Linked DNA regions of Zymomonas mobilis subsp. pomaceae ATCC 29192. Each later gene encodes a partner of the first gene's protein in a complex. Links are inferred from orthologs where the notes say so. Each region holds a gene or a part of one and is shown on either strand. Other genes may lie near its edges. The genes, in order: ZYMOP_RS03300 and uvrB.

Region 1 (12,417 bases):
TTTTTGCAGCAGTTACCTCGGTCATTACACAACGGGGTATCGGGGTTGTTCTGACTTATGGTTATTTTATTGGAAGCTTTTATCTGGGGCTCGCTGTTATGTGGGGCCTTATTTTATTGGTCACTCGCCTTTTGGTAGGAAAGGGTGTTTTAAATATTCTTCCACTTTTGCGTTCTCCAGCGCTTATTGCTTTTACGACTTCTTCATCTGAAGCTTCCTTACCGCCGACTTTAGAAGCCTTGGAAAAATTCGGGGTTCCCCCCCGTATTGCAGGTTTTGTGTTGCCCCTTGGATATTCTTTTAATCTCGACGGCACGATGATCTATTGTACCTTTGCAACGATGTTTATCGCGCAATCGTATAATATTCATGTCCCCATTGGACAGCAGATCATGATGCTGCTTATGCTGATGATTACTTCAAAAGGCATGGCCGGTGTGCCGCGTGCCAGTTTAGTTGTTATCGCTTCGACGCTCTCTTTTATGCAGATTCCAGAAGGGGGATTATGGCTTATTCTGGCGGTCGATCATTTCCTTGATATGGGGCGTTCAGCTACCAATGTTATTGGTAATGCAGCAGCAAGTTTAGTCATTGCCCATTGGGAAGGTGAATTAAAAATTCCTGACAAACGCGAAGTTGAAAAAATACAATCTGCCTAAAAGATTTAAATTTTTCTTCTGCATTTTTTATAGCCCGGCTCATGACAGGTCGGGCTATAATGCTCTTTTGGCGAGATTATGATTCGCCCGCCCTCTTCTCCCGATGCTAAAAGCCTCTTGTTGCTGCACAGCGTATTTAATCAGATAAGGATTTATGGTTTTCAATCGCCCTCCGAAATCCGGCAAAGGCCGGCCCCATTCTTCTTCCCGTCCTGATCGCGGAAAAACGGGTTCAGAAAATAAAAGAACTTTATCAGCAAAAACACCGAATAAAACGGGTCGGGTATTTTCTAAAAATGCTCCTCATAAAGGGTATAAATCCCCTGACAAACCTTATGGTCGTCCAACGCGGAATCCTTCTGAATCCTACACAGAAGGGCGTCGGGAAAATCGTAATTTTCATAAGAATGCCGAAAGTCACCCTTCAGATAGAGTAAGCGATAGAGGCGATTTTCAAAGAGACGGGGGTAGTTCTCGACCTAGATCTTTTGCGGATGCAAACCGAAGCCATAAAAACGAATATGCTCGGGGTAACAGCGCCCATTATTCTTTGAAGAATGCCCGAAATGACAGCAGGGATGACCGGAGAAGAGGGGATAAACCCGCATCTCGGGAAGATCGTGATTATCGGGATTCGGCTTCACGGAATAAATATTCCCGCAGTGGTAATCCGCAGGACAGGAATACGCGGCGTGATAACGGCTATGCTGCCTCGCAACAGCCGACAGATCAACGTCGCCCTTCCTTTCGAGACAAGGATAACCGTCAAGGAGGCTATGCCGCCGATCGGCGATCACCGCGTTTTTCCAATCAAGAAAGATCAGAGAGCTTTCGTGATCGGCCTCGCCGTTTTGAAGAAAATAATCGCTTTGATCGGGATAGAGAACCTCTTGGAGAAAGGCCCCGCTATAGCCAAGGCCGTGATAGGACGGGTTCTGATCGGAACAATTTTTCACCACGGGATAGAAATTTTCGCGCACAGCCGCCTCGTGATCGTGAAGCTTCGAGCTATGGCGAACCGCATCGTTACAAGGCTGAACGACCAGAAGGTTATCGCAATTATGACCGAAGCCGCGATAATCGGTCACAGGATAGCGAAAGACGTTTCGGTAGTGATAGACCGCGCAATCGCAATTTAGCGGTCAATCCTTCCTATTCACCTGATGCCCGCCCTTTCAAAAAACGGGGCAATACCGAACCCGCTTCTGCGCGAAAGCCACGCGAAAATGGACCGCAACGTATTGCTAAATTGCTATCCCGTGCGGGTATCGCTAGCCGCCGCACCGTTGAAAGAATGATCGAAGAAGGTCGGATCGCGCTTGATGGTGTTAAGATAGAGACCCCCGCTACTTTAATGACGTCCCTGACAGGGGTGACCGTTGATGGCAAATCTGTCAGCGCCCCGACAACGACCCGATTGTTTTGTTATCATAAAGCAACGGGGCTTTTGACTACAGAAAGAGATCCCGAAGGCCGTCCGACGATATATGACAGCCTTCCGCCTGATTTACCACGGGTAATGCCGGTGGGGCGCTTGGATATGAACACGGAAGGCTTGTTATTATTGACAACCAATGGGGGCTTTAAACGAGCGTTAGAATTACCGGCTACCCACATTGAGCGTTGTTATCGGGCGCGCGTTTTTGGCGATGTATCACAAGATCAGCTAGAAGAACTGATTGAAGGGGTAACGATTGATGGTGTTCAGTATGGTTCTATTGATGCCAATTTAGAACGCCGGACAGGCCGTAACGGTTGGGTAGAATTAAAATTGCATGAAGGCCGTAACCGTGAAGTACGGCGTGTATTAGGCTATCTGGGTTTACAGGTATCCCGCCTAATTCGTATCAGCTATGGCCCGTTTATGCTGGGTGACCTACCTGTCGGGGCGATCGAAGAAGTAGATGCCGGAAGCTTGATTGCTTTTCAGGCAAGCTTACCCGAAAAATCTTAAAGGATAAGCCTAAGATGAGGATTATTGCCGGAAAATGGCGTGGCCGGATGTTAAAAACGCCGAAAAGCGATGTAACCCGTCCAACGAGTGATCGTGCACGTGAAGCCCTGTTTTCAATGCTTGAAAGCCGGATGGGCAGTTTGGAAGACTTACGGGTAGCGGATATTTTTGCTGGGACGGGGGCGCTGGGCTTGGAAAGCCTGTCCCGAGGGGCGGCCTTTAGTGCCTTCGTCGAACAGGATCAAGACGCCTGCAAAATATTGCAGGCGAATATTGATATGCTGAAAGCGAAGGGTGAAACGCAAGTTTTCGCACAGCCCGTCTCTACCCTTTCCCCTGCCCGTCAGGCTTTTGATCTTTTGCTGTTTGATCCGCCTTATAATAGCGGCGGCGGTGGCGCGTTATTAGAAAAATTAACCCGCCTTGGCTGGGCTTCTCCTTCGGCATGGGCCAGCATTGAAACAGCACGAAAGGAAACAACCTCTGCCGGTGGGTGGGCCGTAGAAGCCGAACGCACTTATGGTAAATCGCGGATTACTTTATTACGTCGCCTTGCTGAGGGATAATTTTTCCATCAAAACAGACGGGGCTACTTGCCCCCTTTGTTATTGCTGTTTACCTTAAAGCGGTGACTGACTCTTTAGACTTTTCGCCTTTTTCTGAAAATTTTCCAGAAGAACCGGCCTATCTTACGCGTCTCAACCCTGAACAAAAAGAGGTTGTAGAAACTACAGAAGGGCCGGTTCTCGTACTGGCTGGGGCTGGCACGGGGAAAACCGCTGCTTTAACGGCGCGATTAGCGCATCTTATCGACCGTTTGAAAGCGTGGCCTTCCCAGATATTGGCGGTGACTTTTACGAATAAAGCTGCCAGTGAAATGCGCCAACGGGTAGGCGAATTATTGGGCAATCATGCAGAAGCTATGCCTTGGCTGGGCACCTTTCACGCGATTGCTGCCAAAATGTTGCGACGACATGCTGAATTAGTCGGACTCAATTCTAATTTCACTATTATTGATACCGATGACCAAATCCGTCTCCTAAAACAGCTCATTCAAGCCCAAGATATTGATGAAAAACAATGGCCAGCCAGACAACTGGCCGGTATTATTGATCGTTGGAAAAATCGTGGCCTCACCCCCGATAAAGTCTTTGGTAAAGAATCCGATAGCTTTGCTGATGGTCAGGGATGTCAGCTTTATAAAGCCTATCAACAGCGATTATTAAGCATCAACGCCTGTGATTTTGGTGATCTTTTGCTCCACATGTTGGTTATCTTCACCCAACATCAAGAGGTGTTGAGCGATTACCAAGAGCGTTTCCGCTATATTATGGTCGATGAATATCAGGATACTAATCAGGCACAATATTTATGGCTTCGCCTACTGGCACAAAAAAGACAAAATATCTGTTGCGTCGGTGATGATGATCAGTCGATCTATAGTTGGCGTGGTGCAGAAGTTGCCAATATTTTACGCTTTGAAGAGGATTTCACAGGGGCAAAAATCATCCGTCTTGAGCACAATTATCGCTCGACACCGCATATTTTGGCCGCTGCTTCTGGTTTAATTGCCCACAATAACAGCCGTCTAGGGAAAACCCTGTGGACAGAGCGTCCCCAAGGCGAAAAAGTAAAAGTAGTGGGCGTGTGGGATGGCCCAGAAGAAGCCAAAAGGCTGGTAGCCGATATTCAAAGCTTACGCCACAGCCAGACACCCCTTAATTCTATGGCTATTCTGATACGGGCCCAGTTCCAAACCCGTGAATTTGAAGATGTGTTTGTTGCGAAGAATATTCCCTATCGCATTATTGGCGGCTTCCGCTTTTATGAACGCGCAGAAATACGGGATGCTTTGGCCTATCTCCGTGTCATTGCACAACCGTCTGATGATCTGGCCTTTGAACGGATTATCAATGTGCCCCGTCGCGGTATCGGCAAAAAGGCAATGGAAAAGCTTTATTATCGCGCCTTCTCGGATCACATTCCTCTGACGGAAGCCGCCGAAAAGTTGGTATCCGAAAATGCCTTTGGTAGCATTGCAACACGCGCCTTGAGTCAGTTGTTGACTGATTTTAGCCAATGGCGCGAGGGCTTATCCATTATTGGTCATGCCGATATTACCCGAAAAATGCTGGATGAATCCGGTTATAAAGCGATGTTGAGGGCCGATGCCGATATTCAATCCGCAGGGCGGTTGGAAAATTTAGTCGAGCTGGCACGCGCTATGGAGGATTACGACGATCTTGGCAGTTTTCTAGAACATGTCAGCTTGGTGATGGAACATGAAACAGGGCCAATAGACGACAAAGTTACCTTGATGACGATGCATGCGGCCAAAGGGCTTGAATATGATCATGTCTTTCTGGCTGGCTGGGAAGAAGGCGTATTTCCTTCGCAGCGTTCTTTGGATGAAGGCGGCTTGCAAAGCTTGGAGGAAGAACGACGGCTTGCCTATGTCGGAATCACACGGGCTAAAAAATTCTGCACTATTTTTCATGCGGCTAATCGGCGGATATATGGTCAGTGGATGTCCTCGTCTCCTTCCCGTTTTATTACAGAACTACCTGAACAGCATATTTCGCAAAAATCCTTGTCAAATAAAAAAACGTCCCCTTCAAGCTGGCGCGATGTCTGGGCGGCAGACCGTCACAAAAATTCGCCGACATCAATCCCGCCTGTTTTTACCTCTCGTAAAAAAGATGAATCATCGCCTTGGCAATTAGCTAGCCATCGAGGCCCAGGATGGGCGCGGGCGCAAAAAGTCGCCCCTGCCCCGCTTTCTTCTCCCCGACCTATTCGGAAAGAAGCCACAGCCATTTATCATCGAGGCGATAAGGTTACCCATCCAAAATTTGGACAAGGTACGATTGAGAATATAGAAAGCGACAAACTTACTATTCGTTTCCATGATGAAGAAGCTGGTATCAGAAAGCTGTTAAACCGTTTTGTAACACCCGCTTAACCATTTTATAAAGCGCTCTTTTAAACAGCGACAGCATCCAGCAAACTGACTTTTGATAGTTTAGACATCGTCTGTAAATAGGTAGCAACTTCAAGAGGGTAATGGGCATTCTTTACAATAGAAAAACTGCGTAACTGTGCAAATAAATGAAAATCATCGGTTGATAACTGACCGTTTACCGCATTGGATTCCTTAATCATGGGCGCTAATTTTTCTAATAATAAATTAAGTTCTTCTACCAAACTTTCACTTTTCCCCAAACATTCATTGAATGGGCCTGTCAGTGCCTCTTTTTTACAAAGAAAATAAGCTCTTGCTCCTGTCGTCGCAAAATCTTTAAGCGGGGCACAGGCGACTCTTGGCATAATGAGCGGCGCAGAAAGCGGCATCACTTCTTTTAGCCAAGCAGCAATTTCAGGCGAGGTTGGCCCCACAACAATCGGTTGGTTTTGTTTATCAACATGGGCGACAATATCCATACTTTCGCCCATAAAATGACCCTCTTCTTCTAAAATAGGAAGTGTTTTTTTCCCAACCATCCGGATAGGATCAGCTTCATTATCATTAAGCAAGATAACTTTTTCGAAAGCTATGTTTTTCAATCCGAAAATCATGCGGGCTTTGACACAAAAAGGGCAATGCTCATATACATATAACTTGGGCGTCATCAAAATACCCTTTCTTATAATCATCTTTGACTATTTACGAATAGGAAACCTATAGGTTTCAATCATAGAGAAAATACCGGACAGAGAAATAAGGGTTACATCCAATTACAACCCAAGCGCATACGCTTCTTTTGTTTCACTTTTTATTTTAAGTTTTTTGAAATAAAAATATCTAAAATACAAAAAATATTTCAAAATTATTTTGAATAATAATAGTATTTTTAGTCAAAATTCTTAAAAAATTATAAATTATTATTAATATTATCTATTAAATCATAATAATTATATCCATCATTATTATGATTATATTTTAATCGCATATAATTTAGCTTGGATTTTCAAGTGTAAATAGATCAGCTTCTTCATCATAGGCAAAGTATTCTGCATAGCGAGCCATGCTCGTCACTGCTTTTACCGTATCATTAGCGGCTTCTTCGGACATATGATCCTGTAACTCATCCCGAAAACGTTGCGCAGCGGCTTTATGACTTGGTCTTTCATCTAATACACAACGGATATGGGCAGCAAGCGGCACATAAGCTGCCAATTGTTGAGAAAAGAGATGTTTGCGATCGTCAACTTCGCTTTCAACAAAACGCTGTCCTAAGGGCGTTAAGCGAATATCGCCACCTTCCATTTCAGCAAATCGTAAAAGTTGTAACGTTTCTGCAACAGGAAAAAGATCATCAATTTCAAGCCGCAGATTGGCGGCAAGCGGTGGAAGATCGGCTTTACCATTATAGGGTTCTGCCGCAACGGTCTCTATAAGACCGGCCAGTTCATTGACTGAAACTTTGGGAAGGACAATCGCAATACCATTACCCAAAAACGGTTCAGAAGGCACAGGTGTGATTGTCCCCGTCTTGACCGTCATTCTAGCGTAAATATCTTCTACAATTTCGCGGAAAGCCGGATCAAGTCGGTTACGGGGTTGTGGTAATTCAACATGAATTTCACCGATAACATGACCGGGGTTAGAGCCAAAAATAAGAATATGGTCGCACATCAGCACGGCATCTTCGATATTATGCGTGACCATCAGGATAGATTCTATCGGCATCCGTCCTTCTGACCATAGATCGAGTAAGTCCGTACGCAGCGTTTCTGATGTCAAAACATCCAGAGCTGAAAAAGGCTCATCCATCAAAAGAAGTTTCGGATGAATGACCAGCGCCCTTGCCAAGCCGACCCGTTGACGCATACCGCCCGATAATTCCTTAGGATAGGCACTTTCATATCCATCAAGGCCAATAAGATCGATTGCAGCCAAAGCTTTCTGCCGTCGTTCTGCTGGCTTTACCCCACGGGCTTCAAGCCCTAATTCAACATTTTCGAGAACGGTTAACCATGGGAAAAGCGCAAAGCTTTGAAAAACAACCGCCACTTCGGAAGAAGTGCCCGAAATCAATCTTCCCTGAAAGGTAATGGTACCCTGACTAGGTTGAATAAGACCGGCAATAGCCCGTAACAAGGTTGATTTACCCGATCCCGAACGCCCTAACAAACCGACAATTTCGCCGGTATGGAGATCCATATTTACATTATCGAGTACGACTAGTGACCCAGAGGCCCCATTATCATAAGTCTGGCATACACCTTGTACAGAAACCAAAGGCGGATTCTTGACGGAGACAAGATCATCCATAGATAACTCTCCAAACAATAAAGTCAGTTAAGACGCACGCGACGTTCTGCAAAAACATAGAGCGGTCGCCAAAGAATACGGTTAAATAAAGTCACGAAAAAGGCCATCACGATAATACCCAGTACAACACGCCTGAAATCACCGGCAGTCGTCGCATTGGCAATATAAGCGCCTAGTCCGAAAGCTTCGAGTTTCGTACTACCCCAGCTGGCTACTTCAGCGACAATGCTGGCATTCCATGATCCACCGGTAGCGGTAAGCGCACCGGTAATATAATAAGGAAAAATACCCGGCAGCATCACTCGCCGCCACCATGTCCAAGATCGGATTTGATAAATTGTCGCGGCCTCTTGCAAGTCAGTGGGAAAATTTGCAGCCCCTGCAATCACGTTAAATAAAATATACCACTGCGTTCCCAGCACCATTAAAGGCGATAGCCAAATATTGGGATTGGCACCGGTTGCAACAATCGCAATTACCACAAAAGGAAAAAGCACATTGGCGGGGAAAGCGGCCAAAAATTGGGCAAGAGGTTGAATGCGTTGGGATAAACTGGGGCGTAATCCAACCCATACCCCAATAGGCACCCAAATCAGACTGGCAATAGCGATCAAAACAATAACCCGCAGTAAGGTTACAAAACCACCACTGAAGGCTATCCAAACATCATACCATGAAAGCGTCTGGCGAAGATAATCGAAAGCAATCCAACTCCCCCAAATGACTCCAGAGAAAACTAGGGCAAGCCAAAGATAATCGATAATCTTGGTCGTATGACTGGATTGAGAAGCGTTTATCTGCTGCTTGGCAGAATAAAAACGAATAAGCATCAGACGCTGCCCTAACCAGCAAAAAGGCATAGTCAGGCGTTTCATGAGACGCGTATGACGAATAATGTCATACACCCATGATTGGGGTTTTTGGCTACTGGCGGTTTGTTCTACACGGAATTTATCTGCCCATGCTATAATAGGCCGGAATAATAACTGATTATATAAGACGATAATAATGGCCATCACGGCGACAGCATAGCCGATAGCTGTAAAATTCTTCTCATCAATCGCGAGCGCTAAATAAGACCCGATACCCGGCAAGCGTATATCGGTATTGCCAACGGTAATAGCCTCGGACGCTACCACAAAAAACCATCCGCCTGACATCGACATCATCGTATTCCAGATAAGCCCTGGTGCAGCAAAAGGCGCTTCCAGTCGCCAAAAACGCTGCCATGCCGAAAGCTTGAAACTACGGCTTACTTCATCAAGATCATTAGGAATACTAGTCAGCGATTGATAAAAAGAAAAAGTCATATTCCAGACTTGGCTTGTAAAAATCGCAAAAATCGAAGCGCATTCTGCTCCTAGAAGGCGTCCTGGAAAAAGCGCCATAAAAAAGGTTACCGTAAAGGTAAGAAAACCCAACACCGGAACCGATTGTAGAATGTCAAGCGCGGGAATAATAACCAATCCAGCACGGCGGCTTTTGGCGGCAAGGGTTGCCACGAGAAAGGTAAAAACAAGAGAGGCTATAATACCTGCAAACATCCGCAAAGTGGTGCGCAGGGCATATTCAGGCAAGTGATTAAAATTGAGTGAAATCGGGGTAGTTGATAAGGTTGCAAGGGAACCACGCATATCAACAGTGCCCTGAACAACAAGGGCAATCGCTATACCTAATAAGGCAAAGGCGACCAGATCATAGGCATTTGGTAGAATCCGACCCCGTGCAAGCGCGGCCACAGCGGTTTGCCCCGATCGGTCATGAGGAAAAAAAACCATAATGAACCTCACCGCAAAAAGGCAGAAAGAAATAGAGATTTTCTGCCACAATAAAATAACGCTATTATGACAAGGCGTACAATAATAAGCCTGTTAAAGAAAAATCTTAGAACTGTCTGCCCGTCTATTTTTGTTGTAGTTGATAGAAAGAAAGTCGTCTGCTTTAGATCACATAGAAAAAAAGTGTTTTCTTACTATGATAACCTTTAAGACGTAGTTTTTTACCAGACAGCCCGTCTGTAATAGATAGGTAAAATAAGATTGTGATAAAGCGACACAATATTTATACACATTGATGTAACCTCCCGGAAAATTCCATCGGGAGCCAGAAGGCGGGTTAAATAAAACCTATTAAAGATTTAATCAAACTCGTACGGCGGGCTGCGCCGAGAACCGTCCTGGTTGACTGAGTATATAGTTTCCGAGATAGAAAGTTGACCATCATCGAAAACAAAAAACAGCTATCCTTGACTGGCTTCAAAGTTAAATTATTTCAGAAGCTTTATTTTATCTGCTCTTTATCAACTGTAGTGTCAAGCAGTGAAGAAATATAACGTTACAATTTTAACATCCACTCTGGTCTAGAGATTAGGTATTTCTCTAGTAAGACGGTCATGCCCAACTGTGAGAACGTTGTACGCGGCCTTAATCGTAATTATGAAGCACATAACAAAGGCAGCAGATTTATTTTTTCAAAAATTTTCAAAGTATTTCTGGGATCAGCTGCATATTTCACTATGAATTTCATTTTAGTTTAACGAATTAAGTCTGCTACCCTCTTCCTAAAGGGGAATACTTTTCGATTATTATTAAAAATTTATTCCATAATTATATATTATATTTTAAAAAATTATTTCATTACTTTATTTTTCGATAAAATGTCAAAAAAATAATCTTTTTATTATTGAATTATTTGTATTTTTTCCGCATCCCAAGATGAATATGCAGTGTATGTTTTTTTCCATCCAAAGCTACGCGAACGTTTTTTCCTTCACATAAAAAGGGAGCGCCATCTAAAGTAGCCTCTAAAACTTTATCCCCCGAGGGTGAAGTATTGTCGATATAAATAGAATAACAGGTGGCCTCTACGTTTATTGTAGCCTCAAAATTCGACCATGTATCAGGAATACAAGGATCGATAATGATGAAGCTACCTGCGCGCTGAATACCTAAAATTTTTTCGACACCGGCACGGTACATCCATGCTGCAGAACCCGTATACCATGTCCATCCCCCGCGTCCTCTGTGAGGCGGATCGGAATAAACATCCGCGGCAACAACATAAGGTTCTACTTTATAAAGCGAGGTTTCTTCAGGCGTCCTTGTATGATTGATAGGATTGAGAAGGTGAAAAAGGTCTACTGCCTTTTCAGCTTCGCCCAACTGCGCAAAAGCCACCATAGCCCACATAGCCGCATGACTATATTGGCCTCCATTTTCACGAACTCCCGGCGGATACCCCTTAATATAGCCGGGATCATGAAATGTTTTATCAAAAGGCGGTGTGAATAAAAGAACTAAACCCTCTTCAGGATAAACAAGATGCTGTTCAAAGGACGCCATGGCCTGCATGGCACGGGAAGGATCAGCAGCCCCTGATAAAACAGCCCAAGACTGGGCAATAGAATCTATCTGGCATTCATCATTTTCCTTTGAGCCAAGCCATGCACCATCATCAAAGGTTGCACGACGATACCATTCACCATCCCAAGCTTCACGTTCGATAGCCGCCTTTATAGAAGCCGCTTGATCACGCCAATCTTTGGCCCTTATCGCGTCACGTTCATCTGCAAAAGGAACAAAAATATCAATAGTACGCAATAAGAACCATCCAAGCCAGACACTTTCCCCTCTACCCAGATCGCCCACCAAATTCATACCGTCGTTCCAATCTCCGGTACCGATAAGCGGGAGACCATGTTCGCCTATATGCCGAAGACATTGATCGATACCCCGGGCACAATGCTCAAAGAGTGAGGCCTTCTCATCAGACGCAGTTGCTCGGAAAAAAGCATCAAGCTCGCCATCGTTTAAACATCGTCCTTCTAAAAAAGGAATGACTTCATCTAATATCGCGATGTCACCAGACGTAGTAATATAAGTCGCCGTTGCAAAACCTAGCCAGACACGATCATCCGATATTCGTGTCCGTATGCCCTGGCCCGAATGGGGCAACCACCAATGTAGGACATCACCTTCGACAAATTGGCGTGCGGCTGCACGGAGAATATGGCGTCGGGTCTCCTCGGGAGCGGCAAAAGATAATGCCATGCCATCTTGTAACTGGTCACGAAAACCATAAGCACCACCGGCCTGATAAAAAGCGGAACGGGCTAAAAGACGGCAAGAAATTGTTTGATAGAGCAGCCATCCGTTTAGCATAATATCCATCGCACGATCAGGGGTCTTCACCTGAACAGCACCTAGTATTTTTTCCCAATGCTTTGTTACGGCCTGTAAGGCTCTATCGAGATCAGCTTCACGGTAACGGGCTATTAAAGCGTGAACTGTTTCAAGTGATTGACATTGCCCCATCAGCCAAACCACCTCAACCGATGCGCCGACCGCTAACTCAATAGGGGTGGTTAATGCCGCACAAGGGTCTAAACCAGCGCCTACTCTACCGGATAGCGGGCGCGGCTGGGTAAGCGCGGCTGGCGCCTTGGGATCACCATTACACCCTAAAAATTCTGTTCGATCTGCTGTCCAGCTTGTTTGTTTTCCACCAAGATCAGAAAAGGCAATTCGCCC
Region 2 (12,404 bases), 220 kb from region 1 along the record:
TAACAGCAGGGATGGCATTGCCGATTATATCAATGCTGGGAGCCAAAATCGGGCACTAAAAGCGAATATTGAAAAATTAAGGCCACAGCTTATTGAAGCGCAGATTTTAAATGCGGATAATATCCGTTTAAAGCGTATGCTGAATTTAGTGGATCATACCCCTATGCGGGTAGCGGTGGGGCATGTCATTGGTTCTCCTCTAACGACCAGCCGTCGTACTGCTATCATTGATCTTGGTTCTTCCTCAGGCGTCATCACAGGGATGCCGGTGCGCTCTTCAGAAGGCTTGGTTGGCCGCGTTTTAGCTACCGGTCATTTTTCTGCCCGTATTTTATTATTAGTTGATTCATCCAATACCCTTCCTGTTAAAATTGTTCGTTCGGGTGTCCCTGCCTTAGCTTCGGGAAGAGGGGATGGTTTATTAGATATTCGTCCGCTTATTGCAGGACAGTCGCCTTTTCAAATAGGCGATTTATTAGTGACATCTGGTACTGGGGGGATTTACCCGCCGGATATACCTGTTGCGATTATATCAAAATTAAATAGCGATGGGGCTTTTGCGTTACCTACAGCAAACCCCGCGCGTTTAGATTATATTATGGTTGAAAAGATATTCGAGCCAGATGCGCCCCCTGAACAGGTCACGATGGGTAAAGCTATATCTCAAAAACAGAGTAGCCATAAAAAATTGCCCAAGGATGGGAATACTAAGGCCGTAACGCAATTATTGGCGGTCGAGACGCCTGTATCTGCTACCGCTATATTTAAGCCGGAAATAGCCCCACTGGACAAAAGTAAAATGCAGCCGCATTCGAGCCTACCTCAGGCAACCATAGGCCGATAATGATACCCCTTATCGAAAAAGATCAAACATTAAGTTGGTTACCTATAAAAGCACAAATAACACCGCTTATTATGGTTTTATTCGCTAGCCTGCTAGAAACCGGCCCCTTGGTATCGGTTTTACCCTTATTACCTTCTTTTGGTCTGCTCGTCGCTTTGGGATGGCGGCTTTTACGGCCAGAATTATGGCAAGCATGGATCGCTTTACCCTTAGGGATGAGTAACGATCTGATTAATGGGCAGCCTTTGGGGATCTCGATGATTTCATGGACAATATGCTTTTTGGCATTTGATATTATCGATAATCGTTTAGTCTGGCGAAATTATTGGCAGGACTGGATTTTTGCATCCTGTGCTATTATTTTTTGTACCTTATTTTCGCTGTTTATGACCAGCTGGATAATAAAGGGACATACAATATTACTTATACTTTCCATTATGCCAGAAATATTGATTTCTATTCTGTTATTTCCTCTTGTCGAAGCCCTCTGTGCTATCGTCGATCGGTGGCGCTTGGCCGTGTAAAAGATTTTAAAAATTAAGATAAATCATAGTAATTATACTTGGCTAGAGGCAGTAACAGGTAATATAATAGCAAAATTTTTGCTGTATTTTTTAATGCCAGTAAATATTTTCAAGAGAGTTGTCTTTATCCTGAGCTCTCATACTCTCTGGATTGCTTTTTGTGAAAAATCGTAGCCGCCTTATCACCCAGCATTCGCTTGGTTACACATTTTCCCGCCGCTCTTTGGTATTAGGCGGTTTACAACTCGCAACAGGTGGATTGCTGGCTGCTCGTATGGCATGGTTGTCTATTGCTGAAAATGAACGTTATCGTTTAATGGCAGAAGATAATCGCGTCCAAACTGTTATGATTCCTCCTCGGCGAGGCTGGATTGTCGATCGTCACAATCGTCCTATGGCGATTAACCACACTGATTTTCGGGTCGATCTTATTCCTGATCAAATACAAGATAGAGAGCGGGTTATTATCACCCTGACAGAACTACTTAATCTGTCTCAAGATGACCTTGACCGTATACGGGAAGATTTGAATAAAGCGGCCGGGTATCAACCTGTGCCTGTTGCCGAACATTTGGATTATGAGCATTTTGCAGCTATTTCTGTCCGGCTACCAGAAATGGCAGGCGTTGCCCCCCAAAGAGGTTATGCTCGTTATTATCCTGAAGGTGCTGCTGTTGGACATTTAATTGGGTATGTGGGTTCGGCTACCACAGAAGATTATAAAAAGACCCACGATCCTTTGCTCATTACCCCCGGTTTTAAATTGGGTAAGCAGGGACTAGAAAAAACTTTTGATGATTACTTACGAGGCGTTCCCGGAGCAAGACGATCCGAAGTAACTGCAAAAGGCCGTCTGGTACGTGATCTTGAAAATAAACCTGACCAACCCGGGAAAAAATTGCCTCTAACGATTGATGCAGGTTTACAAAGCTATGCAGCCCGTCGGATTGGCGATAATAGTGCCGCGGTTGTTGTTATAGATACCGAAAACGGGGATATTTTAGCACAGGTCTCTATGCCCTGTTTTGACCCGAATGATTTTGCGGATGGGATCAGCCATCGTGAATGGCAAAGTCTCTCGGAAGATGATCATCATCCCTTGATTGATAAAACGGTTGCCGGACTTTATCCGCCCGGATCTACTGTAAAGCCGATGAATGCCCTAGCGCTTTTAGAAGCCGGGGTTGATCCGCATGAAACGGTTAACTGCACGGGTAGTTATCAGCTTGGAAATAGCGTTTTTCATTGCTGGCGTCGTCATGGTCATGGCCCTGTCAACATGCATACGGCTATTACCCAAAGCTGTGATGTCTATTTTTATCATATGGCGCATAGGGTAGGGATGGACCCTTTGGCGGATATGATGCGGCGGTTGGGCTTGGGAGCCAGCTATCATTTGCCTTTAGGGTCTGAACATTATGGCACGGTTCCTGATCCGGCATGGAAATTAAAAAAATATCATCATAACTGGACCGCGGCGGATACACTTAATGCCTCAATCGGGCAGGGGGATGTTTTAGTTAATCCCTTGCAATTGGCCGTAATGGTCGCAAGATTAGCCTCAGGCAAACAGATAATGCCGCGTTTAATCATGTCTTCCAAACCGCCGATTATTACAGGTTTAGGTATTAATGAGGCGCATCTAGATATTATTCGTCAGGCTATGCGGGACGTTGTTAATGGAGGCGGAACTGGCGGGGCTGCAAAATTATTTGTTCCTAATGTAGAGTTAGCCGGAAAGACCGGAACAGCGCAAGTTCGGCGAATATCTATGGCAGAACGAGATAGAGGGGTCCTTAAAAACTCTCAGTTGGCTTGGCGTATGCGTGATCATGCTTTGTTTGTTTGCTTTGCGCCCGTGGGTAACCCGCGATATGCTGCATCGGTGGTTATAGAGCATGGTGGACATACGGATTCTGCAACTGATGGCCCCGCTATTGCGCGTGATGTTTTAACCTATTTGTTTGATCCTGACCGCGCTATGGCAACGTTAAATGCCCTTGAGACCTCTTGGGGCGGGGATCTTGCTACCAGAATGCGCATAAGGGCTGAGGCTTTACATGCGTCCTCTTCAAAACCGGCTGAAACTCCGGAGAAATCCTGATGTTGTCTATGGTACCAACCCCATTACGCCAATTGCCTTGGGGATTACTTTTGCTGGTCATAGCGATCGGTAGTTTTGGTCTGGTTATTCTTTATTCTGCGGGGGGTGGAATGCATCCATGGGCTCTTAATCAGGGGCTCAGGTTCATTTTTTTTATTTTTGTTTCAGTAGCTATTAGCCGAATTGATCAAGATTTTTTAAAAAAAACAGCATGGCCTCTGTATGGGGGGTTGCTTCTTTTATTAATTGCTGTCGAATTATTTGGTTTTGTGGGCGGCGGAAGCCGACGTTGGCTTAATCTCGGTATCTTGACGCTTCAACCTTCAGAATTAATGAAGCTCGCCATTATTTTAGCTATTGCCCGTTTTTATGATTTACTACCCGCGGGTGAAACAAGAAGTTTTTCGGCGATGTGGCCTGCTGCTGTACTTGTGTTAGTGCCCGCTTTTTTAGTGGCTATTCAACCGGATTTGGGAACCGCTTTGATGATTATTGGCGGGGGGCTTATTGTCACTTTTTTGGCGGGGCTCCCTCTTTGGTTATTTATTGGAGGTGGGGCAGCTATTGCTGCGTTGGCCCCTTTTGCCTTCTTTTTTTTGCTTCATGATTATCAGCGTAATCGGGTGTTAATTTTTTTAACCCCTGAAAGTGATCCTTTGGGGCGAGGGTATCATATAAGCCAATCTAAAATTGCAATTGGATCGGGTGGGGTTTTTGGCAAGGGTTTTCTTAATGGTACACAAAGCCATCTCGATTATTTACCAGAACGTCATACCGATTTTGTCTTCGCTACAATGGCAGAAGAATGGGGATTAATTGGTGGGTTGTTTATTATTGTAAGTTTTATGCTGATCATTAACTGGGGGATGCGGGTTGCTTTTAATGCGCCTTCACGATTTGCCAAGCTGACGGCAGCCGGTCTATCGACTACCATTTTTTTCTATGTTGCGATTAATCTGGCCATGGTGATGGGCTTGGCACCTGTGGTCGGTATTCCGCTGCCTTTGGTCTCTAATGGCGGCTCTGCTATGATGACCGTTATGATTTGTTTGGGATTATTAATGGCGATTGATCGCTGGACGCGCTTCCCTAAAAGAGGTTTTTAATATTTTACTATTTGTTTTACATGGTTAATTTCAAATAATTGAAATTAACTTATGATTTATTCAATAGAATTCAAAAAATGTCCACAAAAGATAACAAAACATATTATCTATATTGTTTTTTTTTAGAATTTAACACTATAGGTTTAATAGTAAAAATTTAAGTTATCTTATTTTTTTACTTTTATTCTTAAAAATCATAAATGGAAAATAATATTACAGATGAAGTTGATCTACAATATAAGCTTCGTTTTTGGTTTAATTATAACCCCATCTTCTCTTTATGCCGCGGACAGCGGTTCCTCTTCAGATAAACAGCAATGGTATACAGGTTCATTATTATCGCCTGCCGGTGCCCTTCGTCAGGGTGGCGTGACGATTGAGCCTTATATTTCCTATAATCGACCCATTTATAATATAGATGCTTTTGGTCATAAGTCACCGACTTATGGAGGAACCCAAAGTGTTGTGAATACAACCCTCATGAAATATGGGATTACCAACCATATAAGTGTACAGCTTCATCCTCAATTTCTTTATAAATGGAAGTCAAGCTATGGTAATGGCGGTGGTCAGCCGCGAATAGGTGATTTGCCGCTGGATATTATTTGGCGGTTTGTTGACCCTGATCCTAATCGTTTTATTCCAGCTGTCATGTTTTTTGGCGGTGTATCCTTTCCGACCGGACGTTATGACCATTTGAATACGACAAAAACGAATGCTGGTGGGAATGGCAATTATGTTTTTAGGGCAGCCTTGGTTACCCAATCAACCTATAAAATAGCCGGCCATGCCCTACGCGCGCGTACTTGGGCTACTTTTCGGCGTTCTCTGAATGAAGCCGAAATCCATGGTATTAGTGGCTATGGGACAAGTAAGGATTTTCTAGGACGTGCGCAAGCGGGTATGAATGGGCAAGGGGGTGTTTCTCTTGAATTTGGTATAAATCAACGCTGGGTTCTTGCTTGTGATGTTGCGCGTAACTGGTCTTATGGTTCCAGAGTAAAAGGGTATAATAATCTTACTTATATTGATAAAACAGGCGATGGCTCGGGGGATTGGGTGGTAGCGCCTGCTATCGAATATAACTGGTCTCGCCGTTATGGTATTATCGCCGGTGTATCGACCCCTTTTTGGGGACGTAATACCAATGAAAGTCTGTCAGGGCAGGTCGCTTTTGATATGGTGTTTTAATTACCGTTTTTTAGGTGAAAAGCCCAAATTAAAGAAGCCAACTGATGGAGAGTGCTTGTTTAGGTCATAGGGCGTTATCATATGTTTTCTATGACCATAGAGATTCGCACCACCCTTGATGAACCAGAAAATCGGCCCGATTTTGTGCCGCATCGGCCAGCGCGTCCTGAAAAAACGGAACCTTCTAAACCATTTCATTTGGTTTCGCCTTATGATGCGGCAGGTGATCAACCCGAAGCTATCTCGGAATTATGTCGCGATATTAATGCCCATGAACGGGATCAGGTTTTATTAGGGGTAACGGGTTCTGGTAAGACTTTCACCATGGCGAAAGTCATTGAAAAATTGCAGCGTCCAAGTTTAATATTAGCGCCTAATAAAATTCTGGCAGCCCAACTCTATGGGGAATTTAAGCGATTTTTCCCCGAAAATGCCGTTGAGTTTTTTGTTAGCTATTATGACTATTATCAGCCCGAGGCTTACGTCCCGCGCACAGATACTTACATTGAAAAAGATAGCGCGATTAATGAAGCCATAGATAGAATGCGCCATGCGGCGACCCGTTCGCTATTAGAACGGGATGACGTGATTATCGTGGCCTCGGTTTCTTGCCTGTATGGTATTGGTTCCGTTGATACGTATTCATCTATGACTTTTCGCTTATTTAAAGGGCAGATCGTCGATCAGCGTGAAATTATCCGTCGGTTGGTGGCCTTGCAGTACAAGCGTAATGATCTTGCCTTTGGGAGAGGGTCTTTTCGTGTAAGCGGTGATACGCTGGAAATATTTCCGTCACATTATGAAGATATGGCATGGCGAATTAGTTTTTTTGGAGATGAAATTGAAGAAATTTCCGAATTTGATCCATTAACGGGTGCCAAAATTGCCAAACTGGATCAGATTAAAATTTATGCCAATTCTCATTATGTGACCCCTGAACCGACATTAAAGGCAGCCAATAATGCGATCCGTCGAGAATTGGATAATCGTTTGCACGAATTTCAAGCGGAAGGTAAGTTATTAGAAGCCCAAAGATTAGAGCAGCGCACCGAATTCGATCTTGAGATGATGGCGGCCACAGGGGCTTGCTCTGGCATTGAAAATTATTCCCGCTTTCTTACCGGACGTGCGCCGGGTGAACCCCCTCCGACTTTATTTGAATATCTTCCTGATAATGCTTTGTTATTTGTGGATGAAAGTCACCAAACTGTCCCGCAGATCAATGGGATGGCGCGGGGAGACTTTCGCCGTAAGACCACTTTGGCTGATTATGGCTTTCGTCTGCCTTCCTGTATCGATAACCGTCCACTCCGTTTCGAAGAGTGGAATGCCATGCGTCCTCAGACCATCTATGTTTCAGCAACACCCGGTCCATGGGAGTTAGAACAAACGGGTGGTGTCTTTGTCGAACAAGTTATTCGTCCCACAGGTCTTATTGACCCTGTGATTGAAGTGCGTCCCATTGAAGAGCAAGTCGATGATTTGATCAATGAAGCTAAAAAAACAGCAGAAAAAGGATGGCGCTCTTTAGTAACGACATTAACCAAAAGAATGGCTGAAGATTTGACGGAGTATATGCATGAAGCAGGTTTAAAAGTGCGTTATATGCATTCTGACGTTGAAACAATTGAGCGTATCGAGCTTATCCGCGATCTGAGATTAGGCGTTTATGACGTTTTAATCGGTATTAATCTGTTGCGTGAAGGTTTGGATATTCCCGAATGTGGGTTGGTCGCGGTATTGGATGCCGATAAAGAAGGTTTTTTACGCTCTGCAACATCTTTAATCCAGACTATTGGAAGAGCTGCTCGTAATTCAGAAGGTCGTGTTATCCTTTATGGTGACAAGATTACAGGTTCGATGGAACGCGCTATTGCAGAAACAGAGCGACGCCGTGAAAAACAGATCGCATGGAATGTTAGCCATAATATTACCCCTACGACAGTACAGCGTCAGGTCGACGATATTGTAGGTCATTTTGGGATAGTAGAAGAGACCAATGTGGCTGAAGAAAATACCCTGTTGGATACTCAACAAATTGAAGTCCGTATCGCCGAGATTGAAAAGCAGATGTTAGAAGCCGCTGCTGATCTTGAATTTGAGAAGGCCGCTGAATTAAGGGATGTGTTAAGACAATTAAAACGCCAACAATTAGGCTTACCTTCTGAAAAGGCTTCCGAGAAGCAAGGCCGATCTGAAGCGGGTCGCCCTGGAACACGTAAAACGCGAAGTGATAAAGCGAAAGAGACTAAGGCGGCGAAACAAGCCAAGCAATATGCAGGTAAAAAAGTCTTGCGTTCCAGAGGTCATTGACCCTGTCAGTCTGAAATCAGATCAGACTATCCCTTAATTTTTAAAGGCTGTCGGCGTGGTTTTTCACAGAAAAATCATTTTTACCGATAGCCTTTTATTTTGTCTTGTTATTCCATAGGAAGCTTGAGAAAGCATTGCGCGGTATGCCTTTATATCTTGCAGTAAAAGCTACAATGACAGAAGAACAGCGCGCTCAAGCGTAAGGGCGTCAGCTAGAAAAGGAATTGAACGTGACAGAGGCGGTAGCCAAAGAAGAAATATCCCATCCGCGTTTTACCTTTTCTATAACGGCGCGCGATGGAAAAGCACGCACGGGTAGCATCGCAATGAAGCGGGGTGTCATTCGTACGCCTGCTTTTATGCCAGTCGGCACAGCGGCTACGGTGAAGGCTATGAAACCCGAGGCGGTAAGCGCTACCGGCGCTGATATTATTCTCGGAAATACATATCATCTTATGCTGCGGCCCGGGGCAGAACGATTGGCTAAATTAGGCGGATTGCATCAATTTATGGGATGGGATCGCCCTATTCTGACGGATAGCGGCGGTTATCAGGTGATGAGTTTATCCTCTCTTACCAAAAAGAGTGAAGAAGGGGTTACCTTTAAAAGCCATCTGGATGGTTCCCGCCATATATTGACCCCTGAACGCTCAATCGAAATTCAGCGTTTATTGGGTAGTGATATTGTTATGGCCTTTGATGAATGTACGCCCTATCCGGCCACGCCCACCTTGGCTGCATCCTCTATGGAGCGTTCCATGCGTTGGGCCAAAAGATCGCGGGAAGCCTTTGATAAGAATAAAGACCAATCCGTCAATTCTGCTCTGTTCGGTATTCAACAAGGCTCTGTGTTTGAAAATTTACGCAAGAAATCCGCTGATGCTTTGGCCGAAATCGGTTTTGATGGGTATGCTGTCGGGGGATTAGCCGTCGGTGAAGGTCAAGAAGCGATGTTCCGCGTGCTTGATTTTTCTGTTCCTATGCTACCTGATGACAAGCCGCATTATCTGATGGGCGTCGGGAAACCCGATGACATTGTGGGTGCCGTTGAACGGGGCATTGATATGTTTGACTGTGTCCTGCCCACACGTTCAGGCCGTAATGGACAAGCTTTTACATGGGATGGCCCGATCAATATTAGAAATGCTCGTTTTGCAGAAGATATGAAGCCCTTGGACAGCAGCTGTCATTGTGTTGTTTGTCAAAAATGGAGCCGGGCCTATATTCATCATCTTATCCGCGCGGGTGAAATTTTGGGAGCTATGCTGATGACAGAGCATAATATTGCTTTTTATCAACAGCTTATGCAGGGATTACGAATGGCTATTGAAGAAGGGCGTTTATCTGATTTTGCTACCGCTTTTCGTGCGCGTTATCGGGCTAAAAACAATTAGCTATTTCTTACTATGTTGAATGAAACTCTTTTATAAAAGTCGGACGCGCCTTCTCTGACTTTTATAAAAATTGAGATGATTTTAACCTAGCCTTTGTATTTCTGATGAGCTTCGTTAAAGCGTAGGATTATGAGTGAGGATCCCGATCTTTTTTCCGCTATATCGTCTCAAAATCAGACATTATCTACTATTTCACCTGAACGCTTAACATCGGATCAGGCTACTTTCGAATTGGAGCGACTAGCTACATTAATTCGCCATTATGATAGGCTTTATCATGACCAAGATTCCCCGGCTATTTCTGATGGGGAATATGATGCTTTAGTGCTGCGTAATCGTCTTATTGAACAGAATTTCCCTAATTTAACGAGGCCAGATTCCCCTAGTAAGCGTATTGGGACACGCGCGACCTCTCGTCTTCCTAAAATTGCTCATTCTATCGCTATGCTGAGCCTTGATAATGGTTTTTCAGATAAAGATGTGGGTGATTTTTTAGACCGCATTCGGCGTTTTCTTCGCTTAGGTGCGCAAGAACCGGTAGCTTTAACGGTTGAACCTAAAATTGACGGCCTTTCCTGTTCTCTCCGCTATGAAAAGGGAAGGCTTACCCAAGCGGTAACGCGAGGCGACGGTATCATCGGAGAAGATGTTACGCCTAATGTTCGGGTTATTAATGATATTCCTGAAACTCTAGCGGGTTCCACATGGCCGGAGGTCGTGGAGATCAGAGGCGAAGTCTATATGACAAAAGCTGCCTTTTCTGATCTCAATCAACGGCAATCAGAAGAAAATGGAAAGCTATTTGCCAATCCTCGAAATGCTGCGGCCGGTTCTTTACGACAGTTAGATCCGAATATTACCGCGAGGCGGTCACTTCGCTTTTTAGCCCATGGTTGGGGAGAAATATCTGATTTTCCTGCCGACACGCAATACGGTATGATGCAGGCTATTAAAAGTTATGGTCTGCCTGTCAGTGATCTTTTGCTGTGCTGTCATTCACTGGATGAAATGTTACAGCATTATCATAAGATAGAAGCCCATAGAGCCGATATGGATTTCGATATTGATGGGGTGGTTTATAAAATTGATCGACTTGATTGGCAAAGCCGTCTTGGCTTTTCTGCCCGTGCCCCCCGTTTTGCTTTAGCTCATAAATTCCCTGCGGAAAAAGCGCAAACAACGCTCTTAGATATTGATATACAGGTAGGACGAACGGGTGTTCTGACCCCTGTCGCTAAATTGGAAGCGGTGACCGTAGGGGGGGTCGTGGTTACTTCTGCAACGCTTCATAATGCAGATGAAATTAAGCGACTAGCTGTTCGTCCGGGAGATCGCGTGCTTATTCAGCGTGCGGGTGATGTTATTCCCCAAATTGTTGAAAATTTAACACCTGAGGTTAATCGGGAGGATTGGCATTTTCCTTCAACTTGTCCTGTTTGTCATTCACTGGCAAAACGGGAAGAAGGGGAGTCCGCATGGCGTTGCACCGGTGGTTTGATATGTCCGGCTCAGCGTGTGGAACGCTTACGTCATTTTGTATCGCGGACGGCGTTTGATATTGAAGGCTTGGGGTTAACCCATATTGAGAGTTTTTTTGCCGATAAATTGATAGTAACACCCGCAGATATTTTTCGTCTTCATAAACGACGTGATACGTTAATAAATCGAGAGGGCTGGGCAGAAGTTTCAGTGAACAATTTATTAGCGGCTATTGAAAATCGTCGTGTTATTTCTCTTGATAGATTTTTATATGCCTTAGGCATTCGCCATATTGGTGTGGTTACAGCTAGAGATTTTGCTCGACAGTATCATGAATGGGATGCCTTTTCAAAAATGATAGGGCAGCTTAAGAGTATGCGTAACATATTATTACCATCTCTCATTGAAACTGAAGAAAAATATCGAAAAAGAGTTGCCAAAGAACTGACTGGATTTGTTAATATTCCTAATATTGGGAATAAAATAATTCAGAGTTTGATTGCTTTTTTCTCGGAAAGCCACAACCAATCTGTCGTTGATGATCTGCTGCTCGAAATCGAGGTCAAATCTGTCCATTTTCAGCAACAATCCTCCCCGCTTGCAGGAGAAGTCATTGTCTTTACTGGAAGTTTGGAAACCCTGTCCCGCGAAGAGGCCAAACGGCAGGCTGAGACTTTGGGGGCCAAAGTTGCCGCTTCTGTCTCGCGCAAAACAAGTTTTGTTGTCTGCGGAAAAGCAGCAGGTTCTAAACTTTCTAAGGCAGAAGCGCTTTCAATTCCTGTTATTGATGAAATGAAATGGCAAAAAATTGTTAAAAACAATGGTCATATATCTGTTAAAACTGAATAAATGAAAAGTTATTCTTTGAAATTTATATCTAATTTTTTTTCATTTTTGGTATTTTAAATTTTTTCTTAAAAAAAATATAAAATTTTTTACAATATATTTAGAGTATTTCTAGATAAAAAAATAGTTTTACTTGTAGTTATCGCAATCGATCAAAAGTAAAAAAATGATCGTCCGTGATCGACGCAAATATTGTTCCAATAATGATAAGGAGGTTTCAAAATCAGTTTAATAGGAGTAACTCGTAATCAGTCCATCGCTAAGGATTCGGTTTTATCTATGTTATGTGGCGGGAAACTAAAATAAGACTGCGACATATCAAAGCCGATACTCAGCTGTTGTAAGATGTTTTTAGATATAAGGCGGGAGAGGAATCGCCATGAGTTCAGAAAGTAGTCAAGGTCTAGTCACGCGACTAGCCTTAATTGCCGCCATTGGCGGTCTACTATTTGGTTACGATTCAGCCGTTATTGCTGCGATCGGTATACCGGTTGATATTAACTTTATTGGTCCCCGCCATCTGTCAGCTACCGCTGCCGCCTCCCTTTCAGGGATGGTGGTTGTTGCTGTCTTGGCAGGTTGTGTTGTTGGTTCATTAATTTC

What was found.
Region 2: the proteins of ZYMOP_RS03300 (region 1) and uvrB are in contact, whole or in part, in a crystal structure (PDB 7EGT), measured with the Thermus thermophilus proteins. The link is inferred for Zymomonas mobilis subsp. pomaceae ATCC 29192 from one-to-one orthologs. Residues at the interface, in WP_096412145.1 of Thermus thermophilus: His654, Arg656, Phe657, Gln666, Asp668, Glu669, Lys680, Arg681, Leu682, Ser683, Lys685, Tyr686, Ala687; in WP_096411307.1 of Thermus thermophilus: Glu23, Leu25, Arg26, Asp27, Gly28, Glu29, Arg30, Phe31, Arg55, Glu326, Asp327, Phe328, Glu379, Ser382, Gln383, His398, Gly400, Arg401.

The regions. Positions count from the first base shown.
Region 1 is NC_015709.1:733,334-745,750, forward strand. The notes cover bases 2,938-5,908. They hold ZYMOP_RS03300 (ATP-dependent helicase), read left to right. Parts: upstream 2,938-3,241; coding sequence 3,242-5,575; downstream 5,576-5,908. Other genes in these bases: rsmD (16S rRNA (guanine(966)-N(2))-methyltransferase RsmD), read left to right, coding at 2,938-3,179; ZYMOP_RS03305 (GrxB family glutaredoxin), read right to left, coding at 5,596-5,908. In the rest of the region: ZYMOP_RS03285 (dicarboxylate/amino acid:cation symporter), read left to right, coding at 1-659; ZYMOP_RS03290 (pseudouridine synthase), read left to right, coding at 814-2,613; more of rsmD, read left to right, coding at 2,628-2,937; more of ZYMOP_RS03305, read right to left, coding at 5,909-6,243; ZYMOP_RS03310 (ABC transporter ATP-binding protein), read right to left, coding at 6,569-7,888; ZYMOP_RS03315 (ABC transporter permease), read right to left, coding at 7,912-9,666; ZYMOP_RS03320 (GH36-type glycosyl hydrolase domain-containing protein), read right to left, coding at 10,576-12,417. UniProt on the Escherichia coli protein: A helicase with DNA-dependent ATPase activity. Unwinds DNA duplexes with 3'-5' polarity. Translocates on single-stranded DNA with 3'-5' polarity. Initiates unwinding more efficiently from a nicked substrate than double-stranded DNA.
Region 2 is NC_015709.1:947,834-960,237, reverse strand. What follows is about bases 5,513-8,470. They hold uvrB (excinuclease ABC subunit UvrB), read left to right. Parts: upstream 5,513-5,859; coding sequence 5,860-8,082; downstream 8,083-8,470. Other genes in these bases: tgt (tRNA guanosine(34) transglycosylase Tgt), read left to right, coding at 8,313-8,470; ZYMOP_RS04305 (hypothetical protein), read left to right, coding at 5,513-5,769. Also shown: rod shape-determining protein MreC, read left to right, coding at 1-844; rod shape-determining protein MreD, read left to right, coding at 844-1,368; mrdA (penicillin-binding protein 2), read left to right, coding at 1,529-3,472; rod shape-determining protein RodA, read left to right, coding at 3,472-4,578; more of ZYMOP_RS04305, read left to right, coding at 4,798-5,512; more of tgt, read left to right, coding at 8,471-9,476; NAD-dependent DNA ligase LigA, read left to right, coding at 9,606-11,804; ZYMOP_RS04285 (sugar porter family MFS transporter), read left to right, coding at 12,181-12,404. UniProt on the Escherichia coli protein: The UvrABC repair system catalyzes the recognition and processing of DNA lesions. A damage recognition complex composed of 2 UvrA and 2 UvrB subunits scans DNA for abnormalities.